2 regions of the Solibacillus sp. FSL W7-1436 genome follow, and region 1 is predicted to be linked to the other one. Evidence: predicted binding sites of a transcription regulator. Region 1 holds the regulator's gene; the other holds the start of a gene.
The links. The regulator LexA, encoded in region 1, represses DNA repair genes until DNA is damaged. The targets are predictions, from matches to a motif close to CGAACATATGTTCG.
Positions count from the first base shown of each region.

Region 1 (7,682 bases):
TTTGTACGTATTGAAGAATCAGATATGTACTTATATCCGGATTATGATTCATTCATGATTTTCCCATGGACAGCTGAAAAAGGGAAAGTGGCACGTTTCATCTGTGATATCTACAATCCGAACGGCACACCATTTGCAGGGGATCCACGTAACAACCTGAAACGTGTATTAAAAGAAATGGAAGAGCTAGGATTCACAGATTTCAACTTAGGGCCAGAACCGGAGTTTTTCTTATTTAAACTGGATGCAAAAGGTGAGCCAAGCTTGGAAGTAAATGACCACGGCGGTTATTTCGACTTAGCACCAACAGATTTAGGTGAAAACTGCCGTCGCGATATCGTATTGGAACTGGAAGAAATGGGCTTTGAAATTGAAGCATCTCACCATGAGGTTGCACCGGGACAACATGAAATTGACTTTAAATATGCGGATGCGATTACAGCTTGTGATAATATCCAAACATTTAAGCTAGTTGTAAAAACAATTGCACGTAAACACGGTTTACACGCAACATTCATGCCAAAACCTTTATTCGGTGAAGCCGGATCAGGAATGCACTTCAACGTTTCATTATTTAAAGGAAAAGAAAATGCCTTTTATGATGATTCTACTGAGTTAGGTCTTTCTGAAACAGCGATGCAATTCATGGCAGGTGTACTTGATCATGTTCAAGGCTTTACGGCAATTACAAACCCGACTGTAAACTCTTATAAACGTTTAGTACCAGGTTATGAAGCACCATGTTACGTAGCATGGTCTGCGCAAAACCGTTCACCATTAATCCGTATTCCTTCTTCTCGCGGAATTTCAACACGTGTAGAAGTTCGTTCGGTCGATCCATCAGCAAATCCATATTTGGCGATGGCGGTAATCTTAGAGGCAGGTCTGGAAGGTATTCGCAAAAAATCAACGCCACCACCTGCAATTAACCGCAATATTTATGTAATGAGCGAAGAAGAGCGTAAAGCAAATGGCATCGACAACTTGCCTCCAGCTTTAGATGACGCATTAAACCTTCTTGCAAAAGATGAAGTTGTTCAACGAGCATTAGGCAACCACATCTATGCTAACTTTAAAGAAGCCAAAGAAATCGAGTTCGATATGTACCGTTCAACTGTTCATCAGTGGGAACGCGACCAATATATGAAAATGTACTAAGAAAAAAGCGCTGGAGCAAAACTCCGGCGCTTTTTTTGCATAGTATTTTGTCTGAAATTTATCACATATTTAATGACAAAGAAACCGGCAAAAAAATGCCGGTTCTAAGTATTACTTTTATTTATTCCCGTTTTGGAAACGGTTTTTATTGAATGAACCAGAAGCTTGCTGTTTTTTAGCTTCAGCCTGCTGGTTTTGCTGTTTCACCTGGTTGACATCAGTTTCCATGCCAAACTCAGAGCCCATTGAAGAAAGTTTCTTCTGTAAACCGCTGTTTGCGAACAATCCAGAAGATTGTTGCTTTTTCGCTTCAGCTTGCTGATTTTGCTGCTTCACTTGGTTTACGTTTGTTTCCATGCCGAATTCAGCATTGTAGGAACTTGATTGCTTCTGTAAACCGCTGTTTGCAAACGCACCGGAAGCTTGCTGCTTTTTCGCTTCAGCTTTTTGGTTTTGCTGCTTCACTTGATTAACGTCCGTATCCATACCGAATTCGACGTTTTTATTATTGATGTTGTTTTTATTTTTTGACATCAATATCACCTCCTGAGATTATTCTGTTCAGAGGATGTTTTATTATTCGGAAAATAATTTGCCAATTTTTTTTAAATTTTAAAAGTACCGAGCATCAATTCTGACGTTTGAATTCGTTGTTGAATATATATTGTAAAAATTGTTTAAAATAGGATATAAAATATAATTGAGAAGAACGCTATGTATGGCTTGCGATTAAATCCTATAATAGTAAGAGACAAGTAATATAATATAAAAGGAGGAAATTATGGAATTCGATACAATGATGCAAGAGTTGGAAGCACTAGGGAAAGAGCGTACAAAAAAGATTTATATGTCCAACGGGGCAAAGGAACCGGTGTTCGGTGTAACGATTGGCTCAATGAAACCGTATGTAAAACAAATAAAAATTGATCAGGAACTGGCAGAACAGCTCTATGCTACAGGCAACTATGATGCGATGTATTTTGCGGGAATTATTGCAGATCCGAAAGCTATGACTGAGGAAGATTATGACCGCTGGATGGAGCAGGCCTATTTCTATATGATTTCCGATTATGTTGTTGCCGTAACATTGGCGGAATCAGATATTGCGCAGGAAGTGAGCGATAAATGGATCGCCAGTAATGAGGATCTGAAAATGTCGGCAGGGTGGCATTGTTACTGCTGGCTGCTTGGAAATCGTAAAGACGAGGAATTCTCAAAGGAAAAGTTAATGGATATGCTTGAATATGTAAAACAAAATATTCATCATGCACCGCAGCGTACTCAAGTAGCGATGAACAATTTTGTCATGACAGTCGGTGTTTCATTTAAACCTTTACATGATGAGGCAAGGGAAATTGCTAAAGCAATCGGACCTATTAAAACGAAACGTGAAGGAAAAAAACCGGGTGAACTGCATGCATATGCGGAAATTGAAAAACAGGTGGAAAAAGGGCGGATCGGTTTTAAACGTAAATATGTACGTTGTTAATTGTAAAGAGTTATACCTTGTTTTTTCACAATACAATTGTATAAACTAAAATTAGGAAATTTCAAGGAGGCTTATTACATGAAAAAAAGTATTGCTATCGATATGGACCAGGTGCTGGCTGACTTTTATTCGAAATTACGAGTTACATATAACGAGAATTTCGGCACAAATTTTACAGATGAAGAGTTTCTTCTGACGACACAGCGTGATTTGCCTCGAGAAGATGCGAAAAAATTATTTGCTTTATTAAATGAGCCGGACTATTTCAGAGATTTAAACGTACTGGATGTAGATGCAATTGAAGTCATTCGTGAACTGCAGGAACATTATGAAATTTTTATTGCGACAGCAGCAATGGATGTACCGGGTTCATTTACAGCGAAATACGACTGGTTAATGGAGCATTTGCCCTTTATTAAAACACAAAACATTGTCTTTTGCGGAAATAAAGCGGTAATACATACCGATTATTTAATCGATGACAGCCCACGCCAACTAGCAGCATTTAAAGGAACAGGCATATTGTATTCGATGCCCTACAATCGTTCAGAAGAGGGTTTCATCCGTGTTCAAAATTGGAAAGAAATTAAACAGTATTTTATAAAACAACTGGAAATTGTTTGAATGTAAAGGATTGCCAATGTGCAGTCCTTTTTTATTTTTGTAGTCATTTAGTATAACGAAATAGTATAATTTAAATTATTGGAATTATCTATAAATAATAAGGGGATAAAGAGAATGAAACCGATTATTGGATTGACAATGTATGATTTTGACAAAAAGTTGGATATTAACAATGGATATTTAACTTCAATTGAACAAGCGGGAGGTATCCCTATCTGTATACCGAATGCTACAGAAGAAAACGTAGAAGCGTTATTAAATCTAATTGATGGTCTCGTATTGATTGGTGGAGCCGATATAGATCCATTGCTGTTCGATGAAGAACCGCACCGACTTATCGGAAGTGTTGTACGGAAACGTGATGACAGCGATCTTTTACTAATGAATGAAGCCTATAAAAGACAAATGCCTGTTCTTGGTATTTGCCGAGGACAACAGATTATGAATGTCGCATTTGGGGGAACAATCATTCAGGATATCCCTTCACAAGTAGAAAACACAATTTTACATAAACAACCTTCAAAGCGCGGGGAATTGGCACATACAGTTGAAGTAATGACACCGAAATTTAAAGAGATTTTTAAAGAAGACTTATTCCGTGTTAATACATTTCACCATCAATCGGTCGGAAAGCTTGGGGAAGGGCTCATCGTTTCGGCAGTTGCTAAAGACGGTATCATTGAAGGGATCGAACATGAAGCACATCCATATTGTGTCGCGGTGCAATGGCATCCGGAAGAATTGGCGACAAACGGGGATATATATGCACAGCGATTATTTAACAGTTTTGTAGAAGCATGCAATAAATAATAAAGAAGATTGGGACGTAACCCAAAATGCTATTTTTCTCTAAGAGGAAAAATAGCATTTTTTTTGATTTCAATTGGGATGCTTTTCGCTGGGACGGCCTTACAAGAACCTCTCAGGCGTCGGTGCTATTGCCGGTTCGCTTTCATCGCAAAATAAAAAACTTGCCGATTCAATTAGAACGGCAAGCTTATGATTAATGGATATTTCGGTAGAGGCCGACTACTTTACCTAAAATAGAAACCTGGTTGACAATGATCGGCTCCATCGAGCTATTCTCAGGCTGTAGACGGAAATGAGTTTTTTCTTTGTAAAAGCGCTTGACAGTCGCTTCATCATCTTCGGTCATTGCTACAACAATCTCTCCATTGTTCGCAGTAGACGTTTTTTTAACGATAACATAATCCCCATTTAAAATCCCTGCTTCAATCATGGATTCTCCCATGATTTCAAGCATAAACAATTCCTCTTCCGGTGAGCCGTAAGCATCAGGTAACGGGAAATATTCCTGAATATCCTCGATTGCGGAAATAGGCAGACCAGCTGTAACTTTACCGATTAACGGAACATGAATGACACCTTGTTTCGCGACGTTCATCTCTTCCTGGTCCAATATTTCAATTGCACGCGGCTTTGTAGGATCACGGCGGATAAGCCCTTTACTTTCTAAACGGGCTAAATGCCCGTGGACAGTTGAACTGGAAGCTAATCCTACTGCTTCTCCAATTTCACGAACTGATGGCGGATAGCCTTTAGCACGAACTTCCTCTTTTATAAAAGTTAGAATAGCTTGCTGCCGTTTTGAAATTTTTTGTGTCAACTAACTCACCTCTTTATCATGCTATTTTTCTTAAAGTAAGTATAGCAGTATGCGAACATGAATGCAAACATAAGTTCGAAAAAACGGTTGACAAAAACATATGTTCGTATTATTATGAGAACAAATATTCCGAACATACATTCGAAAGAGGGTTTTTCTAATGAAAAAATTTAAATTAAACGGCTTCACATCAATGTTTCTACTATTCTCTGTACTTATGATGGCTTTATTCATGATGCAGGATGATAAAATCGAATTATACGAACACGTAAGCATCGAACATGGCGATACTTTATGGTCGTTGGCAGAACAATATCGTGGTAAAATGGCTAAGCATGATTGGATCGATGAAGTGAAAAAGGAAAATGGAATGCTGGATGAAAAAGTTCTTTTAGGACAAGTATTGGTTGTACCTGTAGAAAAAGATTCACAATACATTGCTCAGCTGAATGAATCCTCCGATATGCAATTGATTAAAGTAGCGAGAGGGAACAATGATAAAAACTAAAGCAGTAATTTATTGCCGTGTCAGCACGGATAAAAATACACAAGAAACATCACTGGTGCGTCAGCAGGAGGAGCTGACCAAATATGCCAAATCATTCGGCTATAAAGATGTGGAGATTTTTACGGATCAGCATAGCGGATATGATGTCGATCGGGACGGATTGCTCGACATGCTCGACTATATGAAAGAGTATGGCATTAAAGCACTCTTTGTACAGGACGAGACTCGTTTAGGGCGAGGGAATGCCCGGATGGCAGTGCTTCACCTGCTGCAAAAATATGAAGCGACAGTTTATACTTTGAATGATGCAGGTCCTGTCGTATTAAACGAAATGGATACAATGCTGCTCGAAATTTTGGCGATTGTCGAAGAGTATCAGCGTCGTATGCATAATGCAAAAATTCGACGGGGAATGCGCCGCGCTGTTGAAAATGGCTACCAGCCGCAAAATAATTTAAGAAACCGCGGCAATATTGAAGGGCGTGAACGAAAAGAAGTACCAGTCCAAGAAATTGTTCAGCTGCGCCAGAAAGGCTTAACATTTGCGGAAATTGCTACAACTTTGTCCGGCTTGGGAATTTCTATCAGTAAAGCGACCGTACATAGAAGATATATTGAATATATGGAGCGACTTGAAGAGTAAACACTTGTTTTCAAGTCGTTTTTTTTATACCTTTGTAATAGGTAGGAAGAAAGGTGAGATTCAAATGTTATCAAAAGAAAAATTAGCTCGTATTAATGAGCTTTCTAAATTAGCGAGAGAAGGCAAATTGACGGAAGAGCAGGCAAAAGAACGTACAGCACTGCGCAAAGAATATTTAGATACTTTCCGTTCAACAATGCGCGATACAATCGAACATGTGAAAGTAATTGATGAAGAAGGCAATGATGTGACACCTGAAAAATTAAAACAAATTAAATCACAGAAAAAATTCCTGAACTAATAACTTTTCATTAATATGTCACATTTAATATAAAGTATGACATATTTTACGGGACGTTTTTAGAAATTATTGTTTTCTTGTGAAAATTTGTCTACACTATAAAATGTATAAATATCGTACGAGGAAAGGATGTCACATAATGACACAACAGTTGGATCAGTTAGCAATTAACGCAATCCGTACACTATCAATCGACGCAGTAGAAAAAGCAAATTCAGGTCACCCTGGTTTACCAATGGGTGCTGCACCTATGGCCTATACTTTGTGGACGAAGCAATTACGCCATAACCCGCAAAACCCTAATTGGTACAATCGTGACCGTTTTGTATTATCGGCTGGACATGGTTCCATGCTTTTATATAGCCTATTGCATCTAGGTGGCTACGGTTTAGAGATGGAAGAGATCAAAAACTTCCGTCAATGGAATTCAAAAACACCGGGACATCCTGAATATGGTCATACAGTTGGTGTAGAAGCGACAACGGGTCCATTAGGACAAGGTATTGCAATGTCAGTAGGTATGGCTATGGCTGAACGTCACTTGGCGGCAACATACAACAAGCCAGGTAAAGACATTGTAGATCACTATACATTTGCACTATGCGGTGACGGAGATTTAATGGAAGGTGTAGCTGCAGAAGCAATTTCTCTTGCAGGTCACTTAAAATTGGATAAATTAATCGTACTTTATGATTCAAATGATATTTCACTTGATGGTGATTTAGAAAAATCATTCTCGGAAAACATCCAAAAACGTTTCGAGTCATACGGTTGGAACTATTTAAAAGTTACTGACGGTACAGATATCGTGGAAATTAATTCAGCGATTGAAAAAGCGAAACAAAATACTGGCGGCCCAACAGTAATTGAAGTGAAAACTGTCATCGGTTTTGGTTCTCCTAACAAATCCGGTAAAGCAGATTCACATGGTGCGCCACTAGGAACTGATGAAGTTACGCTAACAAAAGCTGCATATGCGTGGGAGCATGAGCCATTCTACGTTCCAGCTGAAGTATATGAAACATTCAAAGCGGCAAGCGAAGTACAAGGTGTACAAGCAGAAGCGGCATGGAACGAGTTATTCGAAAGCTACAAAAATGAATATCCTGAACTGGCTGAACAATTTGTAAATGCAATGGAAAACAAATTACCGGAGAACTTTGCTTCTGAATTACCTGTATATGAAGCGGGTACAGCAGTAGCTACACGTTCATCATCTGGTGATGCAATCAATGCAATTGCAAAAACAACACCATCATTCTTCGGTGGTTCGGCTGACTTGGCAGGATCAAATAAAACAACAATTAAAGGCGCTGGCGATTTCTTTGCTGA
Region 1 is NZ_JBBOWV010000001.1:3,812,998-3,820,679, reverse strand. It holds gene glnA (type I glutamate--ammonia ligase) at 1-1,158, shown strand, start outside; gene MKX73_RS18985 (gamma-type small acid-soluble spore protein) at 1,276-1,692, opposite strand; gene MKX73_RS18980 (DNA alkylation repair protein) at 1,940-2,647, shown strand; gene MKX73_RS18975 (5' nucleotidase, NT5C type) at 2,726-3,271, shown strand; gene MKX73_RS18970 (gamma-glutamyl-gamma-aminobutyrate hydrolase family protein) at 3,386-4,081, shown strand; gene lexA (transcriptional repressor LexA) at 4,275-4,898, opposite strand; gene yneA (cell division suppressor protein YneA) at 5,059-5,406, shown strand; gene MKX73_RS18955 (YneB family resolvase-like protein) at 5,393-6,049, shown strand; gene MKX73_RS18950 (DUF896 domain-containing protein) at 6,114-6,350, shown strand; gene tkt (transketolase) at 6,490-7,682, shown strand, end outside.

Region 2 (7,682 bases), 1.6 Mb from region 1:
GTCAAAACGATCCATTACGCGAATACCAGCAAGAAGGTTTTGCAATGTTCGAGGAAATGGTCGCAGCAGTACGTGAAGATGTGGCGAAGTACGCATTAAAAGCGGAAATCCGCAGCAACCTGCAACGTGAAGAAGTAGCAAAAGGTCAAGCTGTTAACCCGAAAGAAGAAGGCGCAGCAAAACCGAAAAAACTACCGACACGTAAAGCGGAAAACATCGGACGCAACGACCCATGCCCATGCGGCAGCGGCAAGAAATACAAATCATGCCACGGCGTAGGCCAATAAAAGCAATAAAACCGAGGTCATTGAAACTATGCTCAATGACCCGGTTTGTTTTTGTAATAAAATCTAGTTGCCAAATATTTATATAGTGAATTGTTTTCATTTTAAACGACATTAGTTGATTGGAGTGGAGGCGGCGACTTCTGCGGGAATAGCGGGACAGCCGATACACCGCAGGAGCGTAGCGACGAGGAGGATTGGCGCCCGCCCGCGAAACGCGTCCGCCGCAACGGAAATCAACGATATAAGAAGACCAAACTTTAACACCCACTACGGAGGAAAATATATGATGGAATTAGCAGATGTGCGGAATGCACTCGAAAATACAGCTACAAAACTAGCGGACTTCAGGGGGTCTCTTTGACTTAGAAAACAAAGAGGCTCGTATCCAGGAACTAGATGAACTAATGCTTGAACCCGAATTCTGGAATGACCAGAACGGAGCACAGGCAATTATTAACGAAAGTAACGGCATTAAAGCAGTTGTCAACGAATACAAAGAATTAGTCGATATACAGGAAAATCTTGAAATGACGCTCGAGCTTCTACGCGAAGAGCCAGACGCAGAATTGCAGGAAGAACTGGGCAAAGAACTGGCCGAATTCCGAGCAAAAATGGAAGACTTCGAACTGCAGATGCTGTTATCAGAACCATACGATAAAAACAATGCCATTCTGGAACTGCATCCAGGTGCAGGTGGTACAGAATCGCAGGACTGGGGCTCGATGCTATTACGTATGTACACACGCTGGGCAGAGAAGCGCGGCTTTAAAGTAACGACAATCGACTATTTGCCTGGTGATGAAGCCGGTATTAAATCGGTTACACTGCAAATTTCAGGCCATAATGCATACGGCTATTTGAAAGCGGAAAAAGGCGTACACCGTCTAGTACGTATTTCACCGTTCGATTCATCAGGTCGACGCCATACATCATTCGTTTCGTGTGATGTAATGCCGGAGTTCAATGACGAAATCGAAATCGATGTGCGAACAGAAGATCTGAAAGTCGATACGTACCGTGCAACTGGTGCCGGTGGTCAGCATATTAACACGACCGACTCGGCTGTACGTATTACCCATTTACCAACAGGTGTCGTTGTACAATGTCAGTCTGAACGTTCGCAAATCAAAAACCGTGATGCCGCAATGAAAATGCTGAAATCGAAGCTGTATCAGCTGGAAATCGAAAAGCAGCAGGCACAGCTGGATGAAATCCGTGGAGAACAGAAAGAAATCGGCTGGGGCTCTCAAATTCGTTCATATGTGTTCCATCCGTATTCAATGGTAAAAGATCACCGTACAAGTGCAGAAACAGGGAATGTAGGCGCTGTAATGGATGGCGACCTCGATATTTTCATTACTGCCTATTTACGATCAAAAATCTCCTATTAAACAACTTTCAGCGGTCATCCGCTGGAAAAATTGAAAGCCGTGCCTTAGTAAAAAACTAAGGCACGGTTTTTTAGTGAAATTTAAGCTGAGTAATAATTTTCCACTTGTCAGATTTAAAAAAATATGTGAAAATACATATACGAACAAACGTTCTTATTGATTGGAGGTATTCGTATGCTGCAAATTCCTTCTAAAACGATTCCGTATTATGAGGCTGGGATTTATTTGCCGTTGCTGTTAATTATTCTTGGGAAAGATTACACAATAGTGGAGCAAAGTCCGTTCAAATTTAAAAATCCCTATTTGCAATTAATCGATGCTGTACGTATCAAAATAGAGCATGACTTAAAAGAAACGAAGGACTATTTTAAACTTCATCAGATGCGCTTAGTGAGAGGCAAAACGGATGATTTGTTTACCGAGTATCATTTTTATTTTGGGGGAATCATGGAGTGTAGAAGATATTCGAATATTCGCCTTCGTAATCAAAGTGAGTTACTTCTTGCTGAATATTTTAAAAAAAGCTGATGCTCCTATAAGATGGCATTGCGCTGTAAAAGCAGATATTTATAGTACATCGCAGCGCGTACATATTGCTGGTTGAATGATTTCATATTGATGTCCAGACTAATCTCCGTACTATCCACAAAAGTTACGAGCGTTTTATCACCGTCTTCACTAATATTAATAATAGGATTCAAGGATAACCAAATATTGTGAGGTGAAAACGGAGAAAACAGGGGGAATAAAATACACGGATCCCCGAAATCATAGGCCACCATGATCGGCAATTTATGTTTATTCTCTCCAAAAAATCGTCTCGCCTGATATTTGCTTGCGTCATAGGAACTTCCATGCAGACGACAAGTATCGCGAATAAGTTTTAATGGTTTATACGGAGATGTAGATTGACCGTACTTGTCCAAAATGGCAGTGTGAATTTTATCTCGATGCTGATAGGACCTTAAACAGAAGGTAGAGTTAGAAATAATGTAATTGGATTTTTGTGTTAAATTACTGATCATTTTGTATCCCCTATCTTTCCTACTTTTTTAATCGCTTAAATTTTCACTATACATCTAAACTACTGCATAAACTGCTAAAAATCAACATTATATTTAGAAAATTCTGTCATATGATAATTTTTCAGAATATATTGCAAATTAAATGACTTTTAATTTATAATGGTTAAAAGAGGTCGAGGTGATATCGATGGATAAATATTATTCGTATACAGACTTTTTGAAAGCGGTTAGTCAGCAGTCCACTGAACATCATGCAGAGAAGCTATTGAATGAAATTTATTTAGATTTATTTATTAGTCGGTTGCAGCGGATGCAACGTATTGAACAATTAAAGTTACTTATCGATACATCATTAGATCAAAAGAACGAACAAGCATTTCACAGCTATACTACAGAGTTAAAAGAGTTATTGGAAACCGTTTCTTAAGAGCCGCCCTATCCAGGTGGCTTTTTTTTATGGGCAAACGCGGATCCGTTATTTTCTAATAATAGGAGGAAAGTTTCTAATAAAATTAAAATAGTTCTAATATATTGGTTATTTTCTAATAAAAAGGATAATTCTTCTAATAAGTGCTGGAGATTTTCGAATAACCGGCCCCAAACTTCAAATAAGTGACCGAACTTTTCTAATATCCGCCACCAAAGTTCCAATAAATCCGGCGCACCTATCAAACACCCCACAACACTAAATTCGAATGTACGTTCGCAATTTTATCGTAAATTAAAAACGGGTATGTTAAAATAGAACATAACATAAGCGACAGAAAGGACAATCTGAATATGACAGAAACTTTTACAATAAAGTCCGCCTATCAGCCTGCCGGGGATCAGCCGGAAGCGATTAAACAGCTCGTACAGGGGGTTAAAGAAGGCAAGCGTCACCAGACATTGCTGGGGGCGACAGGTACGGGTAAAACATTTACGATTTCCAATGTGATTAAAGAAGTGAATAAGCCGACGCTCGTGATGGCACACAATAAAACACTGGCCGGCCAATTATATAGTGAGTTTAAAGAGTTTTTCCCGGACAATGCGGTTGAGTATTTCGTCAGCTACTATGACTATTTCCAGCCGGAAGCGTATGTACCGCAAACCGATACGTACATTGAAAAGGATTCAAGTATTAATGAAGAAATCGATAAATTGCGCCACTCGGCAACAACTGCGTTATTTGAACGGAAAGATGTCATTATTATCGCGTCCGTATCATGTATTTACGGTCTCGGTAATCCGGAAGAATATCGTGAAATGGTCGTTTCCATTCGTACAGGGATGGAAATCGAGCGCAATCAGCTATTGCGGAAACTGGTCGACATTCAATATGAACGGAATGATATTAACTTTACACGTGGTACGTTCCGAGTGCGCGGGGATGTTGTCGAAATTTTCCCGGCGTCACGCGATGAACACTGTATCCGTATCGAGTTTTTCGGGGATGAAGTAGACCGGATTCGTGAAGTGGATGCACTGACGGGCGAAATTTTAGGGGACCGTCAGCACGTCGCGATTTTCCCGGCATCCCATTTCGTTACCCGCGAAGAGAAGATGAAAGTTGCCATTGAAAATATTGAAAAAGAGCTGGAGGAGCGCCTTGCGGTATTGCGTTCGGAAGACCGTTTACTGGAAGCGCAGCGTTTGGAACAGCGGACAAACTACGATCTGGAAATGATGAAGGAAATGGGCTTTTGCTCAGGTATCGAAAACTATTCGCGCCATTTAACTTTGCGTGAAGCAGGGGCGACACCGTATACATTGCTTGATTACTTCCCTGAAGATTTTTTGCTTGTTGTTGATGAAAGCCATGTTACATTACCGCAAGTACGTGGTATGTATAATGGAGACCAGGCCCGTAAAGGGGTACTGGTTGAACATGGTTTCCGTTTGCCGTCCGCACTGGATAACCGCCCGTTAATGTTTGACGAATTCCAGTCAAAAGTAAGCCAGGCGATTTATGTTTCGGCAACACCGGGTCCATACGAATTGGAGCATACACCGGACATGGTGGAGCAGATCATTCGTCCGACAGGGCTGCTTGATCCGACAATTGATATCCGTCCGATTGAAGGGCAGATTGATGATCTGATCGATGAGATCCATGAGCGTATCCGCCGTAATGAACGAACGCTTGTCACAACATTAACAAAGAAAATGTCCGAGGATTTATCGAGCTATTTAAAGGAAATGGGCTTGAAAGTCGAATACCTGCATTCAGAAATCAAAACGCTGGAACGGATCGAAATTATCCGCGAGCTTCGTAAAGGGACATATGATGTGCTGATCGGTATTAACTTATTAAGGGAAGGTCTTGATATTCCTGAAGTATCCCTTGTCGCGATTTTGGATGCGGACAAGGAAGGGTTCCTCCGTTCGGAACGTTCGCTCATTCAAACGATTGGACGTGCAGCACGTAACTCGAACGGTCATGTCATCATGTATGCCAATAATATGACGGATTCAATGACAAAGGCGATCGGTGAAACGAAGCGTCGTCGTGAAACTCAAATGGCGTACAATGAAAAACATGGTATTACACCGAAAACAATTATTAAAAAGATTCCTGATATTATCCGTGCAACACAAGCTGCGGAAGGGGAAGAAACATATATTACAAAAGTGACAGGCGGCAAAAAGCTGACGAAAAAAGAGCTGGAGAAGCTTGTTGCAACATTGCAAGTTGAAATGAAAGAAGCCGCAAAAGCGCTGGACTTTGAACGCGCGGCTGAATTACGTGACATGATATTTGAATTGAAAGCAGAAGGGTGAACAATGTGAAAAATACAGAAATTGTCGTACAAGGTGCACGAGCGCATAATTTAAAAAATATTGATGTCACAATTCCTCGCGATAAAATTGTCGTTGTGACAGGGCTTTCAGGTTCCGGTAAATCGTCATTGGCATTCGATACGATTTATGCGGAAGGGCAGCGTCGTTATGTTGAATCATTGTCCGCGTATGCACGCCAGTTTTTAGGGCAAATGGACAAGCCGGATGTCGATACAATTGAAGGACTGTCACCGGCTATCTCGATCGACCAGAAGACGACGAGCCGTAACCCGCGCTCGACTGTCGGAACAGTAACGGAAATTTACGATTATTTGCGACTGCTTTTTGCACGTATCGGAAAACCGTACTGCCCGACACATGGGATTGAAATTACATCACAGACGGTTGAACAGATGGTTGACCGCCTGATGGAATATCCGGAGCGCACAAAAATGCAGCTGCTTGCTCCAGTTATTGAAGGGAAAAAAGGAACGCATGTAAAACTGCTTGAAGACTTGAAAAAACAAGGCTTTGTTCGTATCCGTGTAAACGGGGAACTGCGTGATCTCGATGACAATATCGAGCTCGATAAAAATAAAAAGCATACGATTGAAGTAGTCGTGGACCGTGTTGTCGTAAAAGAGGGTAATGAAACGCGTTTAAGCGATTCCCTTGAAGCAGCGCTCAGAATTGCGGATGGCCGCGTTCTAGTCGATGTCATCGATCATGAGGAGCTGTTATTCAGCGAGCATCATGCATGTCCGATTTGCGGCTTTTCAATCGGTGAACTTGAGCCGCGCATGTTTTCATTCAACAGTCCATTCGGAGCCTGCCCTACATGTGACGGGCTTGGAAGTAAGGCGAAGGCCGATATCGACCTGGTCATCCACAACTGGGATTTAACATTGCTTGAAAATGCGATTGCCCCATGGGAATCCGTATCGTCCAATTATTACCCGCAGCTGCTGGCATCTGTATGCAAGCATTACAATATACCGATGGATGTGCCGGTAAAAGAGATTCCTAAAGAGAAAATGGATAAAATTTTATACGGTTCAGGAAAAGAAAAGATTCTATTCGAATATACGAATGATTATGGCAGTGTGCATAAGAAGAATATTGAATTTGAAGGGGTCATCGCAAATATCGAGCGCCGCTTTACTGATTCCTCTTCGGATTATGTGCGTGAATCGATGCGAAAGTACATGACTGAACAGCCTTGTGCTACTTGTAAAGGGCACCGTCTGAAAAAAGAAACGCTGGCAGTGAAAATTAAAGACCAGAACATTTCGGAAGCGACACGCCACTCCATTCAGGAAATGTATGATTTCTTTAGTTCAATAGAGTTAACGGAGAAAGAACGCCAGATTGCGAAATTAATTATTCGTGAAGTTATTGAACGACTGAGGTTCCTATTGGATGTCGGTCTGAATTATTTAACGCTTGCACGATCTGCCGGAACATTATCCGGCGGGGAAGCACAGCGCATTCGACTGGCAACACAGATCGGTTCCCGCTTAACGGGTGTCCTTTATATTCTGGACGAGCCGTCAATCGGGCTGCACCAACGAGATAATGACCGGTTAATTAATACACTTGTCAATATGCGTGACCTCGGGAATACGCTAATTATCGTCGAACATGATGAAGATACGATGATGGCAGCGGACCACCTGATCGATATCGGACCGGGTGCCGGTGTGCACGGCGGTCAAGTTATTGCACAGGGGACGCCAAAGCAAGTAATGAAAAACAAAGAGTCGATTACCGGCCAATATTTAAGCGGGAAGAAATTCATTCCGCTGCCGCTGGAACGCCGTAAATCGGATGGCCGGAAAATAAAAATTAAAGGCGCTTCCGAAAATAACCTGAAAAGTGTCAGTGTCGATATTCCGTTAGGGCAGTTCATTGCCGTTACAGGTGTGTCGGGTTCCGGTAAATCGACATTGATAAATGAAATTTTATATAAGTCGCTTGCATCGAAACTGAACCGGGCAAAAGTGAAACCGGGCAAGCATAAAGCAATAGAAGGTTTGGAACAGCTGGAGAAAGTAATCGATGTGGATCAGTCGCCAATCGGCCGTACCCCGCGTTCTAATCCGGCAACATATATAGGGGTATTCGATGATATTCGCGATGTTTTTGCGATGACGAATGAAGCGAAAGTACGCGGCTACAAAAAAGGGCGTTTTTCATTCAACGTAAAAGGCGGACGT
Region 2 is NZ_JBBOWV010000001.1:2,175,980-2,183,661, forward strand. It holds gene secA (preprotein translocase subunit SecA) at 1-287, shown strand, start outside; one part of gene prfB (peptide chain release factor 2) at 574-645, shown strand; one part of gene prfB (peptide chain release factor 2) at 647-1,678, shown strand; gene MKX73_RS10700 (hypothetical protein) at 1,853-2,206, shown strand; gene MKX73_RS10705 (competence protein ComK) at 2,212-2,703, opposite strand; gene MKX73_RS10710 (IDEAL domain-containing protein) at 2,891-3,130, shown strand; gene uvrB (excinuclease ABC subunit UvrB) at 3,484-5,466, shown strand; gene uvrA (excinuclease ABC subunit UvrA) at 5,472-7,682, shown strand, end outside.
Region 2: uvrB (excinuclease ABC subunit UvrB) is a predicted target of LexA. The motif match lies at 3,396-3,409, and genes of this name have one in related genera.